One region of the Streptomyces sp. NPDC034085 genome, then DNA from elsewhere that is predicted to be linked to it. Evidence: riboswitches for the same ligand, from Rfam matches in the RefSeq annotation. Region 1 holds a riboswitch; the other holds the start of a gene.
The links. Region 1 has a riboswitch for S-adenosylmethionine ahead of thrC (threonine synthase). Riboswitches for the same ligand answer to the same signal wherever they lie in the genome.

Region 1 (7,862 bases):
ACCGCCCGTCGGGCGCCCGGAATTCCGCGGAGCCCCAGTTCCAGGGCTTGCCGGAGCCCGGGTCGGGGGCGTCGATGAGCAGCAGGTCCTCCCCGTACTCCCCGCACCGCCCGACGTGCTCGGCGGTGGCGCGCAGCAGCGTCCGGCCCGGGGCGCGCAGTTCCGCGTAGTGCGCGGCCGGTTCGTCGCCGTGCAGCTGTACGCCGCGTACGCCGCTCTCCTCGGTCAGCCGGCGCACCTCCTCGACGGACTGCCCCCGGAACACCCCGACGGTCAGCACCCCGTCCGGCACCCGCGCGGCCAGCTCCCGGGCCTCGGCGGCGCCGATGGTCCGGGGGCTGCCGGGCGCGAAGACGAACCCGACGGCGTCGGCCCCGGCCTCCACGGCCACGTCGACGTCGTGCGCGGTCTTCAGCCCGCAGATCTTGACGAACAGATCGCTCATGCCCCCAGTCAACCAAAGCCCGGGGACCGATGGTGATCCGTCCCGGCAGCCGGGCACCGCCGTCCGTCTCCGGGAACGCCCGAGGGCGGCACCCCGCCGGGGGTGCCGCCCTCGTTCGAGAACAGCCGATCAGCCAGGGGCCGATCAGAAGTCCATGTCACCGCCCGGCATGCCGCCGCCCGCGGGGGCACCGGCCTTCTCGGGCTTGTCGGCGATGACGGCCTCGGTGGTCAGGAAGAGCGCGGCGATGGACGCGGCGTTCTGCAGGGCGGAGCGCGTGACCTTCGCCGGGTCGATGATGCCCTCGGCGATCATGTCGACGTACTCGCCGGTCGCGGCGTTCAGACCGTGGCCGACGGCCAGGTTGCGCACCTTCTCGACGACGACGCCGCCCTCGAGACCGCCGTTGACGGCGATCTGCTTCAGCGGGGCCTCCAGCGCGAGCTTCACGGCGTTGGCGCCGGTCGCCTCGTCACCGGTGAGCTCGAGCTTCTCGAAGACCGAGGAGGCCTGGAGCAGGGCCACGCCACCACCGGCGACGATGCCCTCCTCGACGGCCGCCTTCGCGTTGCGCACGGCGTCCTCGATGCGGTGCTTGCGCTCCTTGAGCTCGACCTCGGTCGCGGCACCGGCCTTGATGACGGCCACGCCGCCGGCCAGCTTCGCGAGGCGCTCCTGGAGCTTCTCGCGGTCGTAGTCCGAGTCGGAGTTCTCGATCTCGGCGCGGATCTGGTTGACGCGGCCCTGGACCTGGTCGCTGTCACCGGCACCGTCGACGATGGTGGTCTCGTCCTTGGTGATGACGACCTTGCGGGCGCGGCCGAGCAGGTCGAGACCGGCGTTCTCCAGCTTGAGGCCGACCTCCTCGGAGATGACCGTACCGCCCGTGAGGATGGCGATGTCGCCGAGCATGGCCTTGCGGCGGTCGCCGAAGCCCGGGGCCTTGACGGCGACGGACTTGAAGGTGCCGCGGATCTTGTTGACGACCAGGGTCGACAGGGCCTCGCCCTCGACGTCCTCGGCGATGATCAGCAGCGGCTTGCCGGACTGCATGACCTTCTCCAGGAGCGGCAGCAGGTCCTTGACCGAGCCGATCTTGGAGTTGACGATCAGGATGTACGGGTCGTCCAGGGACGCCTCCATACGCTCCATGTCGGTGGCGAAGTACGCCGAGATGTAGCCCTTGTCGAAGCGCATGCCCTCGGTGAGCTCCAGCTCCAGACCGAAGGTCTGGGACTCCTCGACGGTGATGACGCCTTCCTTGCCGACCTTGTCCATGGCCTCGGCGATGAGCTCGCCGATCTGGGTGTCGGCGGCGGAGATGGAGGCCGTGGAAGCGATCTGCTCCTTGGTCTCGACATCCTTGGCCTGGGCCAGCAGGGCAGCGGAGACGGCCTCGACGGCCTTCTCGATACCGCGCTTGAGGGCCATCGGGTTGGCACCGGCGGCCACGTTGCGCAGGCCCTCGCGGACGAGCGCCTGGGCGAGGACGGTGGCGGTGGTCGTACCGTCGCCGGCGACGTCGTCCGTCTTCTTGGCGACTTCCTTGACCAGCTCGGCGCCGATCTTCTCGTACGGGTCCTCGAGCTCGATCTCCTTGGCGATGGAGACGCCGTCGTTGGTGATCGTGGGCGCGCCCCACTTCTTCTCAAGGACGACGTTGCGACCCTTGGGGCCAAGGGTGACCTTGACGGCGTCGGCGAGCTGGTTCATGCCACGCTCGAGACCGCGCCGGGCCTCCTCGTTGAACGCAATGATCTTGGCCATCTGAAGTGGTCCTCCAGGACTGGGGTTCCCCCTACGCCGCCAGGCGTGAGGGGAGGGTGGATTGCTCCGGACCGCGCCCGCGCCCGCGACGGACGGCCTGCGGACCCGGCGGTTCCTTCCCGCCGGACCCTGCGGGCCTCACCGGCCCGGTCCTCGTCTGAGTAGCACTCTCACCAGGAGAGTGCTAACGCCAATGATTAGCACTCGACCCCCGCGAGTGCAAGCGGCTTCGGGCAACACGCAGGCGACCTGGGGCCGACACACAGGAGGGGCCCGCATCCCTGTCCAGGATGTGGGCCCCTCATGCGTGTGTGCGAGCGTCGGTGGCCGATCGCGCTTCGACTCAGCCGGCCGCGAGCTTGACCATGTCAGCCTGCGGACCCTTCTGGCCCTGCGAGATCTCGAACTCGACCCGCTGACCCTCTTCAAGGGTGCGGTACCCGTCCATCTGGATGGCGCTGTAGTGGACGAACACATCCGCACCACCGTCGACCGCGATGAAGCCGTAGCCCTTCTCCGCGTTGAACCACTTGACGGTGCCCTGAGCCATGCCTAACTCCCCTATTACTGGCCCTTGCGCGGGACCGCACTTCGCGGTCCCGGGTCAGAACTTGCGCCGGAACGCCTCGACCGCGGCTGAATGTATCCGCACCGGTGCTGTCAGCAACAGGTCAATCCGCCGAGAAATCTGGACACACGGAAAGCTTGAAATAGAGTGAAAATTTGCAGTATTCCAGGGCAACTCGGGCCAGACAAGCGGCACCAAAGGCCCAAAAGGCACGCGCATGTTGACTCAATGTCAACCATCCGGCGGCCCGCTCATATGCGGCGGGCAAGAACAGCGGAGGGGACTGCCCAACTCTACCGCGCCCAATCAAGCAGAATTGCCCCCTCCGCTTATTAGCGGAGGGGGCAATTCTGTTTATGAAAGGTCAGCGCGACACCCGCGCGTCAGCAGCCGCCGGCGACGGCGGGGATGATCGAGACGCCCGCGCCGTCCGGCGTCGCCGTCTGCAGGCCGCCCTCGAAGCGCACGTCGTCGTCGTTGACGTAGACGTTCACGAAGCGGCGCAGCTTGCCCTGGTCGTCCAGGACGCGCGCGGCGATGCCCGGGTGGTTCTGCTCCAGGGAGTCGATGACCTCGGCGAGGGTCGCGCCCTCGGCCGGGACCTCGGCGGCGCCGCCGGTGTAGGTGCGCAGGATGGTGGGGATGCGGACGTTGACGCTCATGGCGCTACCGCCTTTCCGGGTGTCGGAGGGAAGGGTCAGGCCAGCCCGGCGGCGCGGAACGCGTCCAGGCTCGGGCGGATGGTGGCGGTCTGCCCGGTGTCCCCGGACACCGCCTCCAGGGTCTTGAGGCCGTCACCGGTGTTCAGGACGACGGTGGTCAGCGCCGGGTCGAGCAGCCCGTTCTCGATGAGCTTCTTCGTCACGCCGACGGTCACGCCGCCCGCGGTCTCGGCGAAGATGCCCTCGGCCCGCGCGAGGATCTTGATGGCCTCGACGACCTGCTCGTCGGTGACGTCCTCGACGTAGCCGCCGGTGCGCCGCGCGATGTCCAGGACGTACGGGCCGTCCGCCGGGTTGCCGATGGCCAGCGACTTGGCGATGGTGTTCGGCTTCTGCGGGCGGACCACGTCGTGGCCGGCCTTGAAGGCGGTCGAGACCGGGGAGCAGCCCTCGGCCTGGGCGCCGAAGATCTTGTAGGGCTTGTCCTCGACCAGACCGAGCTTGATCAGCTCCTGGAGGCCCTTGTCGATCTTCGTCAGCTGGGAGCCGGACGCGATCGGGACGACGATCTGGTCGGGCAGCTGCCAGCCGAGCTGCTCGCAGATCTCGTACGCCAGGGTCTTGGAGCCCTCGCCGTAGTAGGGGCGCAGGTTGACGTTGACGAAGCCCCAGCCCTCGCCCAGCGGGTCGCCGATGAGCTCGGAGCAGAAGCGGTTGACGTCGTCGTAGTTGCCCTCGATGCCGACGAGGTCGCCGCCGTAGACACCGGCCATGACGACCTTGCCCTGCTCCAGGTCGTGCGGGATGAACACGCAGGAGCGGAATCCGGCCCGGGCGGCCGCGGCGCCGACGGCGCCGGCCAGGTTGCCGGTGGAGGAGCAGGAGAGGGTGGTGAAGCCGAAGGCGCGGGCGGCCTCGACGGCGATGGCCACGACACGGTCCTTGAAGGAGTGCGTCGGGTTGCCGGAGTCGTCCTTGACGTAGAGCTTGCCGGTGACGCCCAGCTCCTTGGCCAGGTTCTGCGCGTCCACGAGCTGGGTGAAGCCGGGGTTCAGGCTCGGCTTGGAGGCCACGTCCGCCGGGACGGGCAGCAGCGGCGCGTAGCGCCAGATGTTGTCCGGGCCGGCCTCGATCGCGGCGCGCAGGGCCTCGGGGTCGCCGAGCGGCAGTTCGTAGGCCACTTCCAGCGGGCCGAAGCACTCGGCGCACGCGAAGATGGGGCCCAGTTCGAAGCGGGTACCGCACTCGCGACAGGAAAGGCCGGTGGCGGGTCCGAGATCGGCAGAGGTGGCGACAGTCTGTGCAGCCATGATGGCGAGGCCCTTTCTCCTCATCTTCCCCATGGCGCACTTCGCCATGAGACGGAATTGGCACCTTCCCTAGCCGGGGCCCCGCGCGTGCGAGAACCGACTGGAGGGTTGCCGGGGCTTCAACGGGCCGTGTCCCTCTGCCCCTCTGGATGAGCGGTATGGCACCGGCACACGCGCTCTGTGGCGCGCCGGTGCGTTTGTCGCGCGGGACCCCCGGCATGCGGCGGTCCTTCGCGTTGTTCAAGACTGTAACCGAAGGGACGGGCGGTTGAGACAGCCGTCCGAACCGCGAGATGGATCACGATTCGGCCGCAAACCGCCGAGTGCCGCAGAGAAGCCAGGGAGTGCTGAGAGTGCTGGATGAGGTGGAGCGCTGGCTGGCAGACCGCTCCTGGTCCGCCGCCGACCGACCGCTCGACCAGCTGCTCGAACGGAAACGGGCGGCCGGGACGACGGTCAGCGTGGTGCTGCCCGCGCTCGACGAGGAGGCCACCGTCGGGCAGATCGTCGAGGTCATCCGGCGCGACCTGATGGAGGGGCTCGCGGTCCCGCTGGTGGACGAGCTGGTGGTGGTCGACTCGGGCTCCACCGACCGTACGGCCGAGGTCGCCGCGGAGGCCGGCGCCCGGGTGGTGCACCGCGACGCGATCCTGCCGCGGCTCCCGGCCTTGCCGGGCAAGGGCGAGGTGCTGTGGCGCTCGCTGCTGGCCACAACCGGGGACGTCGTCTGCTTCGTGGACGCCGACCTGCGGGACTTCGACTCCGTCTTCGTCTCGGGGATCGTCGGGCCGCTGCTGACCGACCCGCAGGTGCAGTTCGTCAAGGCGATGTACGACCGCCCCCTGGGGGACGCCCCCGGGCAGGGCGGCCGGGTGACGGAGCTGGTGGCGCGGCCCCTGCTGAACCTCCACTGGCCGCAGCTGGCGGGGTTCGTCCAGCCGCTGGGGGGTGAGTACGCGGTGCGCCGCTCCCTGCTGGAGCGGCTGCCGTTCCCCGTCGGGTACGGGGTGGAACTGGGCCTGCTGGTGGACGCGCTGCACACGGCCGGGCTGGACGCGCTGGCCCAGGTGGACGTGGGGGTCCGGCTGCACCGGCACCAGGACGGGCGGGCGCTGGGCCGGATGGCCGCGGCGATCTACCGCACCGCGCAGCTGCGGCTCTCGCGCGGGCACCTCGTACGGCCGGAGCTGACGCAGTTCGAGCGGGGGCCGGACGGGTTCGTTCCGCGCACGTACCCCGTGGACACGGAGGAGCGGCCGCCGATGGTGGAGGTCGGGGAGTACGCGGGCCGGCGGGTGGCGTGAGGCGCGGGCCGCGCGGGTGGCGCGGGGCGCGGCGCGGCCAGGGCGTGACGAACCGGACAATTCCCGGACGTTTGAGCGAGGAGGACCCGGGCTAGGTTCGCGGCATGGCTTCTCAGGTACTCGTCGCCGCCAACCGCGGCCCGCTCTCGTACGCCCTCGCCGCCGACGGCACCCTCAGCGCACGCCGCGGCGGTGGCGGCCTGGTCTCCGGCCTGTCCGCGGCGCTCGCCGCTCAGCCGGAGGCCCTGTGGATCTGCGCGGCCCTGTCCGACGCCGACCGGGAGGCGGTCCGCCGGGGCGTTTCCGAGCCGGGCGTCCGGATGCTGGACATCGACCCGGCGGTGTACGACGACGCGTACAACGGCATCGCCAACTCGGTGCTCTGGTTCACCCACCACCACCTCTACGACGTCCCGCGCGAGCCGGTCTTCGACGCGGCGTTCCGCCGCCGCTGGGAGTCGTACGCCGCCTACAACCAGGCCTTCGCCGAAGCGCTGGCCGAGGAGGCCGCCGAGGGCGCGTCGGTCCTGGTCCAGGACTACCACCTGGCCCTGGTCCCGGGCGCCCTGCGCGAACTGCGGCCGGACCTGCGGATCGCCCACTTCACGCACACCCCCTGGGCGTCGCGGGAGTTCCTGGACATGCTCCCGGACGACATCCGCAGCCGGCTGGTGTGGGGGATGCTGGGCGCGGACCTGGTGGGCTTCCACACCTGGGCGTGGGCGCACACCTTCATGGCCGGCGCGCACCTGGACGACGAGCGGGGCATCGCCGAGCCGAAGTCCCCGGCCGGGGTGGATCCGGCGGAGGCCCGCTACGTCCACAAGAACCCCAACAGCCCCGTGCGGCACAAGCGCACCAACGTCGGGGTCTTCGCCCTCGGCGTCGACGGGGACGACCTGCGGGCCCTCGCCCACCGCCCCGAGGTGGACGACAAGCTGGCGGCGCTGCGGGCGGAGGTCGGCGACCGCAAGACCATCGTGCGCGTCGACCGCACCGAACTGTCGAAGAACATCCTGCGCGGGCTGCTGGCCTACCGGGAGCTGCTGACGGTCCACCCCGAGTGGCGCGGCCGCGTGGTGCACCTGGCGTCCGCGTACCCCTCCCGGCAGGACCTGAAGGTGTACCGGGACTACACCGCGTCCGTCCGCGACCTGGCCACGGAGATCAACGCGGAGTTCGGCACCGAGGACTGGCAGCCGGTCCTCCTCTCCGTGGAGGACGACTTCGCGCGCTCGCTGGCCGCGTACCGCATGGCGGACGTGGCCCTGATCAACCCGGTGCGGGACGGGATGAACCTCGTCGCGAAGGAGATCCCGGTGGTGTCGGAGGAGGGCTGCGCGCTGGTCCTGTCCACGGGGGCGGGGGCGTACGAGGAACTGCGCGGGGACGCCCTGACGGTCAACCCGTACGACGTCTCGGCGACGGCCGCCGCACTCCACGAGGCCCTGTCGATGCCGCCGGAGGAACGCACGGCCCGCACCAAGCGCCTCGCGGCAGCCGCCACGACCCTCCCCCCGGCGGCCTGGTTCACGGCGCAACTGGAGGCCCTGCGGGGGTGAGGGGGACGGTGCCCTCACGGGCCGTCTCAGGGCTGGTTCGGGGGTTCCCGTCAGTCCCATCGTCCTTCCGGTTCGGGCCGGCCCGCCAAGGCACCGCTCCCCGGGCCCTGGCCCGCGCCCCGGGCCGGCCCGGCTACGCGTCCCGGAGGGCCGCCGCCAGGCGGGCCAGGAAGGCCGTCACCGCCGCCGGGCCCGGGAGGACCAGGTCGGCTCGGGCTGCGAGTTCGGGGACTTCGGCCGAGCC
Region 2 (7,862 bases), on a different contig from region 1:
CGCCGGGAGGTCCGCGACCGTCAGACCGCCGAAGGCGTCCGAGACGATCGCGACGACCCGGCGCCGCACGCCTTCAGGCAGCGGGCGGTCGAGGACCTCCGCGGCGTCACCGGCCGCGTCGGCCGGCCTCGCGCCGCTTGCTGGCTCCACTCTCCGTCACCCCTACCGTGATCTACTGTGGGCCCGGCTCCGTCAGGAGTCGGTGCCCGGCCTGTCCACGAGCTCGATCTGGTCCACCGCGTTGCACCAGCGGCAGCGGACCGACTCGATGGTCTCACTGACCACCTCGCGCTCCTCGACCTTGGGCTCCCCGGCGAGATCGAGGTGGACGTACTCCACGACCTTCGACGATCGGGTGACATCGAACCGCGTGAGGTTGCCGCACAGGGTGCAGCGCCACCGGGTGGTGTCGGTCGGCAGGGGAACCGTCATCAGGCCGCTCTCTCCTTCGTAGCTCATTCAATTAAAGCGGTACGGCGCGGTCGGCGGACCGCAGCACGTAACCCTACGGCCTGGCACCACCCTCAGGCGGGTGCGTCTGCGTCATGCTCTGTCGCATGATCGTAAAGTGGCGGACCCTGTGCGAGGCCGCCCGGGGCCCCGTGGTGACGTACGCGCTGATCGCCGGCTGCTGCGTGGTGTTCGTCATCGGCCCGGCTTCCGGCCTGAACCCGGACTACGGGACGGGCGAGCGGCTGGTCTCGACGGGCACGGCGTACTTCCGGCACTGGGGCGTCGTCCCGGACGAGCTGTTCTCTGGCGCGGTGCGCCCGCTGCTGACGCCGCTCACGGCGCTCTTCGTGCACGGCAGCTGGCTGCACCTGCTCGGGAACATGCTGTTCCTCTACGTCTTCGGCACGATGACGGAGGAACGCATGGGCCGGGCGCCCTTCCTCGTCTTCTACGTCTGTACGGGATACCTGGCGCTCGCGGCCTACGCGGCGGCCAACGCGGCCTCGGACCAGACCCTGGTCGGGGCGTCGGGGGCGATCTCGGCGGCGCTCGGGGCCTTCTTGTGCCTCTTCCCGCGCGCCCGGGTGACGAGCCTGTTCCCGTTCCTGTTCTTCCTGCCGCTGCGCTTCCCGGCCTGGATCGTGCTGGTGTTCTGGTTCGGCCTCCAGTGGCTGGCGGCGCACCGGGCGGGAAGCGGTCCCGGAGTGGCCTACCTGGCCCATGTGGTGGGCTTCTCGCTGGGCTTCCTCTACGCCTGGGGGCGCTATCGCCGGGCGACTAGAGTGAGGAGACCAGTGACTGCCGGCGAGGGAGACAGCCAACCGTGATCACCGCGATCGTGCTCATCAAGACCAGCGTGGACCGCATCCCCGAGATCGCCGAGTCCATCGCCCAGCTGGACAGCGTCAGCGAGGTCTACTCCGTCACCGGCACGTACGACCTGATCGCCCTGGTCCGCGTCGCCCGCCACGAGAACCTCGCGGACATCATCCCGGGCCGCATCAGCAAGATCCCGGGCGTCGAGGCGACGGACACCCACGTGGCGTTCCGCACGTACTCCCAGCACGACCTGGAAGCCGCCTTCGCCATCGGCCTCGACGCGTAGCCCCGCTCCGGGACCGGCCCGTGCCCCGCACGGCGGTGCGGGGCGGCCGCCGCGCCCGCGCCCGCGCTACACCGCCGGGACGCAGCGGCCCTCCTCCGTGCGGTACTGCCACTTGGCGCCGTCCGCGACGAGTTCCCGTACCGCGCGCACGAAGCGCTCCACGTGCTCGTCCGGGGTGCCGGCCCCGAAGCTGACCCGGATCGCGTTCAGCGACCGCTCCCCCGGCGCCGCCTCCGGCGCCCCGCACTCCCCCTGGGCCTGCGGCTCGCTGCCGAGCAGGGTCCGCACCAGCGGGTGGGCGCAGAACAGTCCGTCGCGCACGCCGATCCCGTACTCGGCGGACAGCGCGGCCGCGAAGTGCGAGCTGTTCCAGCCGTCGACGACGAAGGAGATGACGCCGACGCGCGGGGCGTCGTCCCCGAACAGGGACAGCACGCGCACGGCGGGGACCCCGGCCAGGCCCTCGCGGACCTTGGCGATGAGGTGGCGCTCGCGGGCGACGAGGGCGTCGAAGCCGGCCTCGGTCAGGGCGCGGCAGGCGGAGGCGATGGAGTAGGCCCCGATGACGTTCGGGGATCCGGCCTCGTGGCGGGCGGCGGTGGTGTGCCACTCGACGTCCACGCCGCCGTCCTCGCGGCGGGCGACCTTGCGGGAGGCGCCGCCGCCGGCGAGGTACGGCTCCGCCTCCTGGAGCCAGTCGGCGCGGCCGGCGAGCACGCCCGAGCCGAAGGGCGCGTACAGCTTGTGCCCGGAGAAGGCGACCCAGTCCACGTCCAGCTCCCGTACGGAGACGGGGTGGTGGGGGGCCAGCTGGGCGGCGTCCAGCACGATACGTGCGCCGTGGGCGTGCGCGGCGGCGGCCAGCTCCCGGACCGGCCACAGCTCGCCGGTGACGTTGGAGGCGCCGGTGACGCAGACCAGCGCCGGCCCGTACGGGTCGCGGTCGGCCAGGGCCCGCTCCAGGGTGGCGACGGCCTCGCCGGGCGTGCGGGGGGCGTTGAGGTAGGTGACCTGCGCGTTCGTCCAGGGCAGCAGCGAGGCGTGGTGCTCGGTCTCGAAGACGAAGACCTGGCAGTCGGCGGGGAGCGCGGCGGCGAGCAGGTTGAGGGAGTCGGTGGTGGACCGGGTGAAGACCACCTGGTCGTCGGGGCGGCAGTCGAGGAAGTCGGCGACGGTGGTCCGGCTCTGCTCGAAGAGGTCGGTGGACAGCTGCGAGAGGTAGCCGGCGCCGCGGTGGACGCTGCCGTAGTACGGGGCGTACGCGGCGACGTCGTCCCAGACCCGCTGGAGCGCGGGGGCGCTGGCCGCGTAGTCGAGGGCGGCGTAGGTGACCTCGCCGCCGGTGACGAGCGGCACGGTGACGTCGCGGCCGAGGACCGGCAGAGGGGCGTCACAGGCGGGGTCGGTGACGGGGGCGGTGGCGGCAGCGGTGGCGTTCAGGGATGCGGACATGGCGGTATCTCCCGGCAGGCAGGGCTGAATGGCTTCGGTGTGCCCGTACGCGGGTACGGCTCGGCGGCCGACCGGAGGGGTACGGGAGGGCCCCGGAACGAACGGGGGTGCACGGAAGTGGCCCTGGTCCGGGGGGTGAAGAAGGGGCGGAGTCGCCCTATCGCATTCGCTTGCTCACGGAAAACGCTCCTCGAGAGACCAGGACCCCTGGTGTCGAGGGATCCGCGCTTGCCGTAGGCCTTTCTGCCTACGACCTGGTCATCACCCGGGGCACCCCGCCACGGAAGGAGGGTTGCCGGACAGCAAGCCGGGGCCAAAACGCTGTCACTCGTGACCTTGGGGAGCATCCTGCCACATGATCCTCCGCGCGCAAGACCCCGGTCCACGATGTGGACCGGGGTCTCGGTGCGGAAGGGTCAGGCGTTGGTGGCCGCCACCCAGCGCTCCAGCGCGGCCCGGGCCGCACCCGAGTCGATCGCGTCCGCCGCGCGGGCGATGCCCGCCGTCAGCTGCTCCTCCAGCGAGCCGGTGCCCGGGTCCAGGGCCACCAGGGCGGCCGCGGAGTTCAGCAGCACCGCGTCGCGCACCGGGCCGGTCTCGCCGGCCAGCAGGCGGCGGGCGACGTCGGCGTTGTACGACGGGTCCCCGCCGCGCAGGGCCGAGATGTCGACCGTCGCGATGCCCACGTCACGCGGGTCGAAGGCATGCTCCGTGATCCGGCCCTCGCGCACCCACCACACCCGGGAGGTCCCGGTGGTGGTCAGCTCGTCCAGGCCGTCGTCGCCGCGGAAGACCAGCGCGGAGGTGTTCCGCTCGGCGAGCACCCCCGCCATGATCGGGGCCAGCCGCGCGTCCGCCACCCCGACCGCCTGGGCCGTGACCCGGGCGGGGTTGGTGAGCGGGCCGAGGCCGTTGAACGCGGTGCGCACCCCGAGGTCCCGTCGCGCGGAGGCGGCGTACCGCAGGGCCGGGTGGAAGACCACCGCGGCGCAGAAGGTGATGCCGGCCTCCTCCGCGACCTGCGCCACCCGCTCCGGGGTCAGGCCGAGGTTGACGCCGAGCTTCTCCAGGACGTCGGAGGAGCCGCTGGCGGAGGACGCGGCCCGGTTGCCGTGCTTGACGACCTTGGCGCCCGCGCCGGCCGCCACGACGGCGGACATGGTCGAGATGTTGACCGTCTTGGCGCCGTCACCGCCGGTGCCGACGATGTCCAGGGTCCGTCCGGGCACCTCGATCAGGTTGGCGTGGGCGTACATCGTGCGGACCAGGCCCGTGTACTCCTCCACGGTCTCGCCCTTGGCCCGGAGGGCCACCGCGAAGCCCGCGATCTGCGCGTCGGTGGCCTCGCCGCGCATGATCCGCTCCATCGCCCAGGCGGTGTCGTCGGTGGCGAGGTCCTGGCGGTTGAGCAGGGCCTCCAGGATGCCCGGCCAGCCGCGGGCCGCCACGCTGTCGCCGCCTGCCGGGGTCGCAACGTTCATGGTCAGCTCCTGCTGCTTCGTCGGGGTCGCACGTCCCATGGGGACGATCACAGCCTATCCAGCCCCGGAGGCGGCAAAGAGCCCCGTCCAGACACTGGACGGGGCTCTTGCCGTGGCGACACGGGGACCGGCCGGAGCCGGTCCCTCAAGCGGTCGGACCGGAGATCAGTGGTGGCCGTGGCCGGCCTGGATCTCCTTGTACTCCTCCACCGTGGGCTTCGGAATCTGGTTGTTCTCCGCGTAGAAGCCCTTGCTGAGCTTCGCGCGCAGCTTCTCGCCGCGCGTCACCTTGCGCTCGACACCGTTCTCGTCGACCGTGGGGCCGATCTCGACGGGCCGGTACTGCTCGTGCGCGGTGAGCGTGTGCAGCTTGGCCTGCGACAGCGGCTCGTGGACCTCGACGAACTCACCGTGCGGCAGGCGCTTGATGATGCCGGTCTCGCGACCGTGCAGCACCTTGTCGTGGTCCCGGCGCTGGAGGCCGAGGCAGATCCGCTTGGTGGCGATGAAGGCCAGGACCGGGACGACGAAGAAGCCGATCCGGACGAACCACGTGATCGAGTTGATCGACAGGTGGAAGTACTGGGCGAACATGTCGTTGCCGCCGCCGATGAGGAGCACGATGTACTCCGCGATCCAGGCGACACCGAAGGCCGTACGGGTCGGGACGTTGCGCGGGCGGTCCAGGATGTGGTGCTCGCGCTTGTCGCCGGTGACCCAGGACTCGATGAACGGCCAGACGGCGATCGCGCCGAGGACCAGCGGGAAGAGCAGCAGCGGGATGAACACGCCCAGGACGAGCGTGTGGCCCCACAGGTTGATCTCCCAGCCGGGCATGGCACGGATGAGGCCTTCCGGCATACCCATGTACCAGTCGGGCTGCGCACCGGTGGACACGTGGTCCGGGCGGTACGGGCCGAGCGCCCAGATCGGGTTGATCGAGGCGATCGCCGCGACGGCCGCGATGACGCCGAAGACCAGGAAGAAGAAGCCTCCGGCCTTGGCCATGTAGACGGGCAGCAGCGGCATGCCGACGACGTTGTTGTTCGTCTTGCCGGGGCCGGCGAACTGGGTGTGCTTGTGGAAGAACACCAGGATCAGGTGCGCGACCAGCAGGCCCATCATGATGCCGGGCAGCAGCAGGATGTGCACCGAGTAGAACCGCGCGACGAAGTCGCCGCCCGGGAACTCCCCGCCGAAGAGGAACATCGACAGGTAGGTGCCGACGACCGGGACGGAGAGGATGGCGCCCTGCATGAAGCGGACACCGGTGCCCGAGAGCAGGTCGTCCGGCAGCGAGTAACCGGTGAAGCCGGTGAACATGCCGAGGACCAGCAGCAGGAAGCCGAAGATCCAGTTGATCTCACGCGGCTTGCGGAACGCGCCGGTGAAGAAGACGCGCATCATGTGCACGACCATCGCCGCGACGAAGATCAGCGCGGCCCAGTGGTGGATCTGGCGGATCAGCAGACCGCCGCGGACGTCGAAGCTGATGTCCAGGGTCGAGGCGAAGGCCTCGGACATCATGACGCCCTGCATCGGCACGTACGAGCCGTGGTACACGACCTCGTTCATGCTCGGGTGGAAGAACAGCGTCAGGTACACACCCGTGAGGATGATGATGATGAAGCTGTAGAGGCAGATCTCGCCCAGCATGAAGGACCAGTGGTCCGGGAAGATCTTGCGCATGTTCGCCTTGGCGAGGCCGTAGATGCCCAGGCGGCCGTCCGCCCAGTCGGCTACGCGCTCACCGCGCGACGCGTTGCGCGACGCCCCGGTGGCCGAGGTGTTCGTGGAGGTGCTCATCCGCGCTCCCAGAATGCAGGACCGACGGGCTCTTCGAAGTCGCCGTGCGCCTCGAGGAAGCCTTCGTCATTCACGCCGATCCGCAGCTGCGGAAGCGCGTGACCGGCCGGGCCGAAGATGACACGGGCGCCGTCGGAGAGGTCGAAGGTGGACTGGTGGCACGGGCAGAGCACGTGGTGCGTCTGCTGCTCGTACAGGCTGATCGGGCAGCCGACGTGGGTGCAGATCTTGGAGAAGGCCACGATGCCGTCGTGGGACCACTCCAGCTCCCGCTTGTCCTTGATGTCCTCCGGCTGGATGCGGACGATCATCAGGGCGGCCTTGGCGATCTGGACCTGGAAGTCGTGCTGGTCCTCCTCCAGGCCTTCCGGCATGGCGAAGGTCAGCGAACCGACCAGGACGTCCTCGGGACGCAGCGGCTCCATCGTGTTCTGGTTGATGAGCAGCTTGCCCTTGGACCACAGGGTCTTGCGCAGCTTGTCCTCGGGCAGGGGGCCCAGGTCGCGCAGCAGCACCACTCCGGCGAGCGGCACCAGGGCCAGCGCGCCGAGCATCGTGTTGCGGATCAGCGGACGGCGGGCGATGCCGGACTCGTTCGCACCGTCGGCGAAGTCCTGCATGACCTTCGCCTTGACCTCCGGGGAGGCGGCGATCTCGTGGCGCTCATCGGCGACCTCGACGTCCGACATCAGCGTGCGGGCCCAGTGGACCGCGCCGGCGCCGATGCAGAACAGGGCCAGGCCGAGCGTCAGGCCGAGCGAGAAGTTCAGCGCGCTGACCTTCCCGACGGGGAAGATGTAGACGATCTTCTCCACCGGGATGGCCACGTACGCGGCGATGAAGCCGATCGTGGCCAGCATCGACAGCGTGAACAGCATCGCCACCGTGCGCTCGGACCGCCTGGCGGCCCGCTCGTCGATGTCCTGGATGCGCGGCTTGTGGACCGGGAGGCCGGGGTCGGCGAACGGGTCGTCCGCGACCGCTACGGCACCGTGGTGCGCGTCGCCCTGCTCGCTCGGCAGGTGCTTGTCTTCGGGAATGTCTTGGCTACTCATGACTTCTTGGCCTTAGCGGTGTGGGCCGCGACCCAGACGGCGACAGCGATCAGCGCACCCAGACCGAAGATCCAGCCGAACAGACCCTCGGAGACGGGGCCGAGGCCACCGAGCTTCAGGCCGCCAGGGCTGACCGACTTCTCGCCGTTCACGTTCTGGAGGTACGCGATGATGTCCTTCTTCTGCTTCTCCGGCATGGTGCTGTCGGGGAAGGAGGGCATGTTCTGCGGGCCGGTGAGCATGGCCTCGTAGATGTGCTTCGGCTCGACGTCCTCGAGGTTCGGGGCGTACTTGCCGAGCGTCAGCGCGCCGCCCTCGCCGGTGAAGTTGTGGCACTGCGCGCAGTTGTTGCGGAACAGCTCACCACCGGCGGCGATGTCGGCACCAGCCGGGTCGTACTGCTTCTCGGCCGGCGTGATCGGACCGGCGCCGAGCGACGCGATGTACGCCGCCAGCTGGTCGATCTGGGCCTGCGAGTAGATCCTCGGCTTCTTCGGCACCTGGGCGCCG

Region 2: linked by a shared signal. The riboswitch ahead of ACZ501_RS01735 (aminotransferase class V-fold PLP-dependent enzyme) and the one ahead of thrC (threonine synthase) in region 1 are both predicted to bind S-adenosylmethionine.

The regions. Positions count from the first base shown of each region.
Region 1 covers NZ_JBVISL010000011.1:76,784-84,645, reverse strand. The annotation lists gene ACZ501_RS29675 (phosphoribosylanthranilate isomerase) at 1-445, opposite strand, end outside; gene groL (chaperonin GroEL) at 590-2,212, opposite strand; gene ACZ501_RS29665 (cold-shock protein) at 2,556-2,762, opposite strand; gene ACZ501_RS29660 (ubiquitin-like small modifier protein 1) at 3,164-3,442, opposite strand; gene thrC (threonine synthase) at 3,478-4,752, opposite strand; SAM riboswitch class I at 4,770-4,908, opposite strand; gene ACZ501_RS29650 (glucosyl-3-phosphoglycerate synthase) at 5,106-6,056, shown strand; gene ACZ501_RS29645 (alpha,alpha-trehalose-phosphate synthase (UDP-forming)) at 6,161-7,618, shown strand; gene otsB (trehalose-phosphatase) at 7,752-7,862, opposite strand, start outside.
Region 2 covers NZ_JBVISL010000001.1:362,784-370,645, forward strand. The annotation lists gene ACZ501_RS01715 (NYN domain-containing protein) at 1-150, opposite strand, end outside; gene ACZ501_RS01720 (hypothetical protein) at 193-432, opposite strand; gene ACZ501_RS01725 (rhomboid family intramembrane serine protease) at 546-1,280, shown strand; gene ACZ501_RS01730 (Lrp/AsnC family transcriptional regulator) at 1,277-1,558, shown strand; gene ACZ501_RS01735 (aminotransferase class V-fold PLP-dependent enzyme) at 1,625-3,010, opposite strand; SAM riboswitch class IV at 3,230-3,346, opposite strand; gene trpD (anthranilate phosphoribosyltransferase) at 3,427-4,491, opposite strand; gene qcrB (cytochrome bc1 complex cytochrome b subunit) at 4,657-6,297, opposite strand; gene qcrA (cytochrome bc1 complex Rieske iron-sulfur subunit) at 6,294-7,352, opposite strand; gene qcrC (cytochrome bc1 complex diheme cytochrome c subunit) at 7,349-7,862, opposite strand, start outside.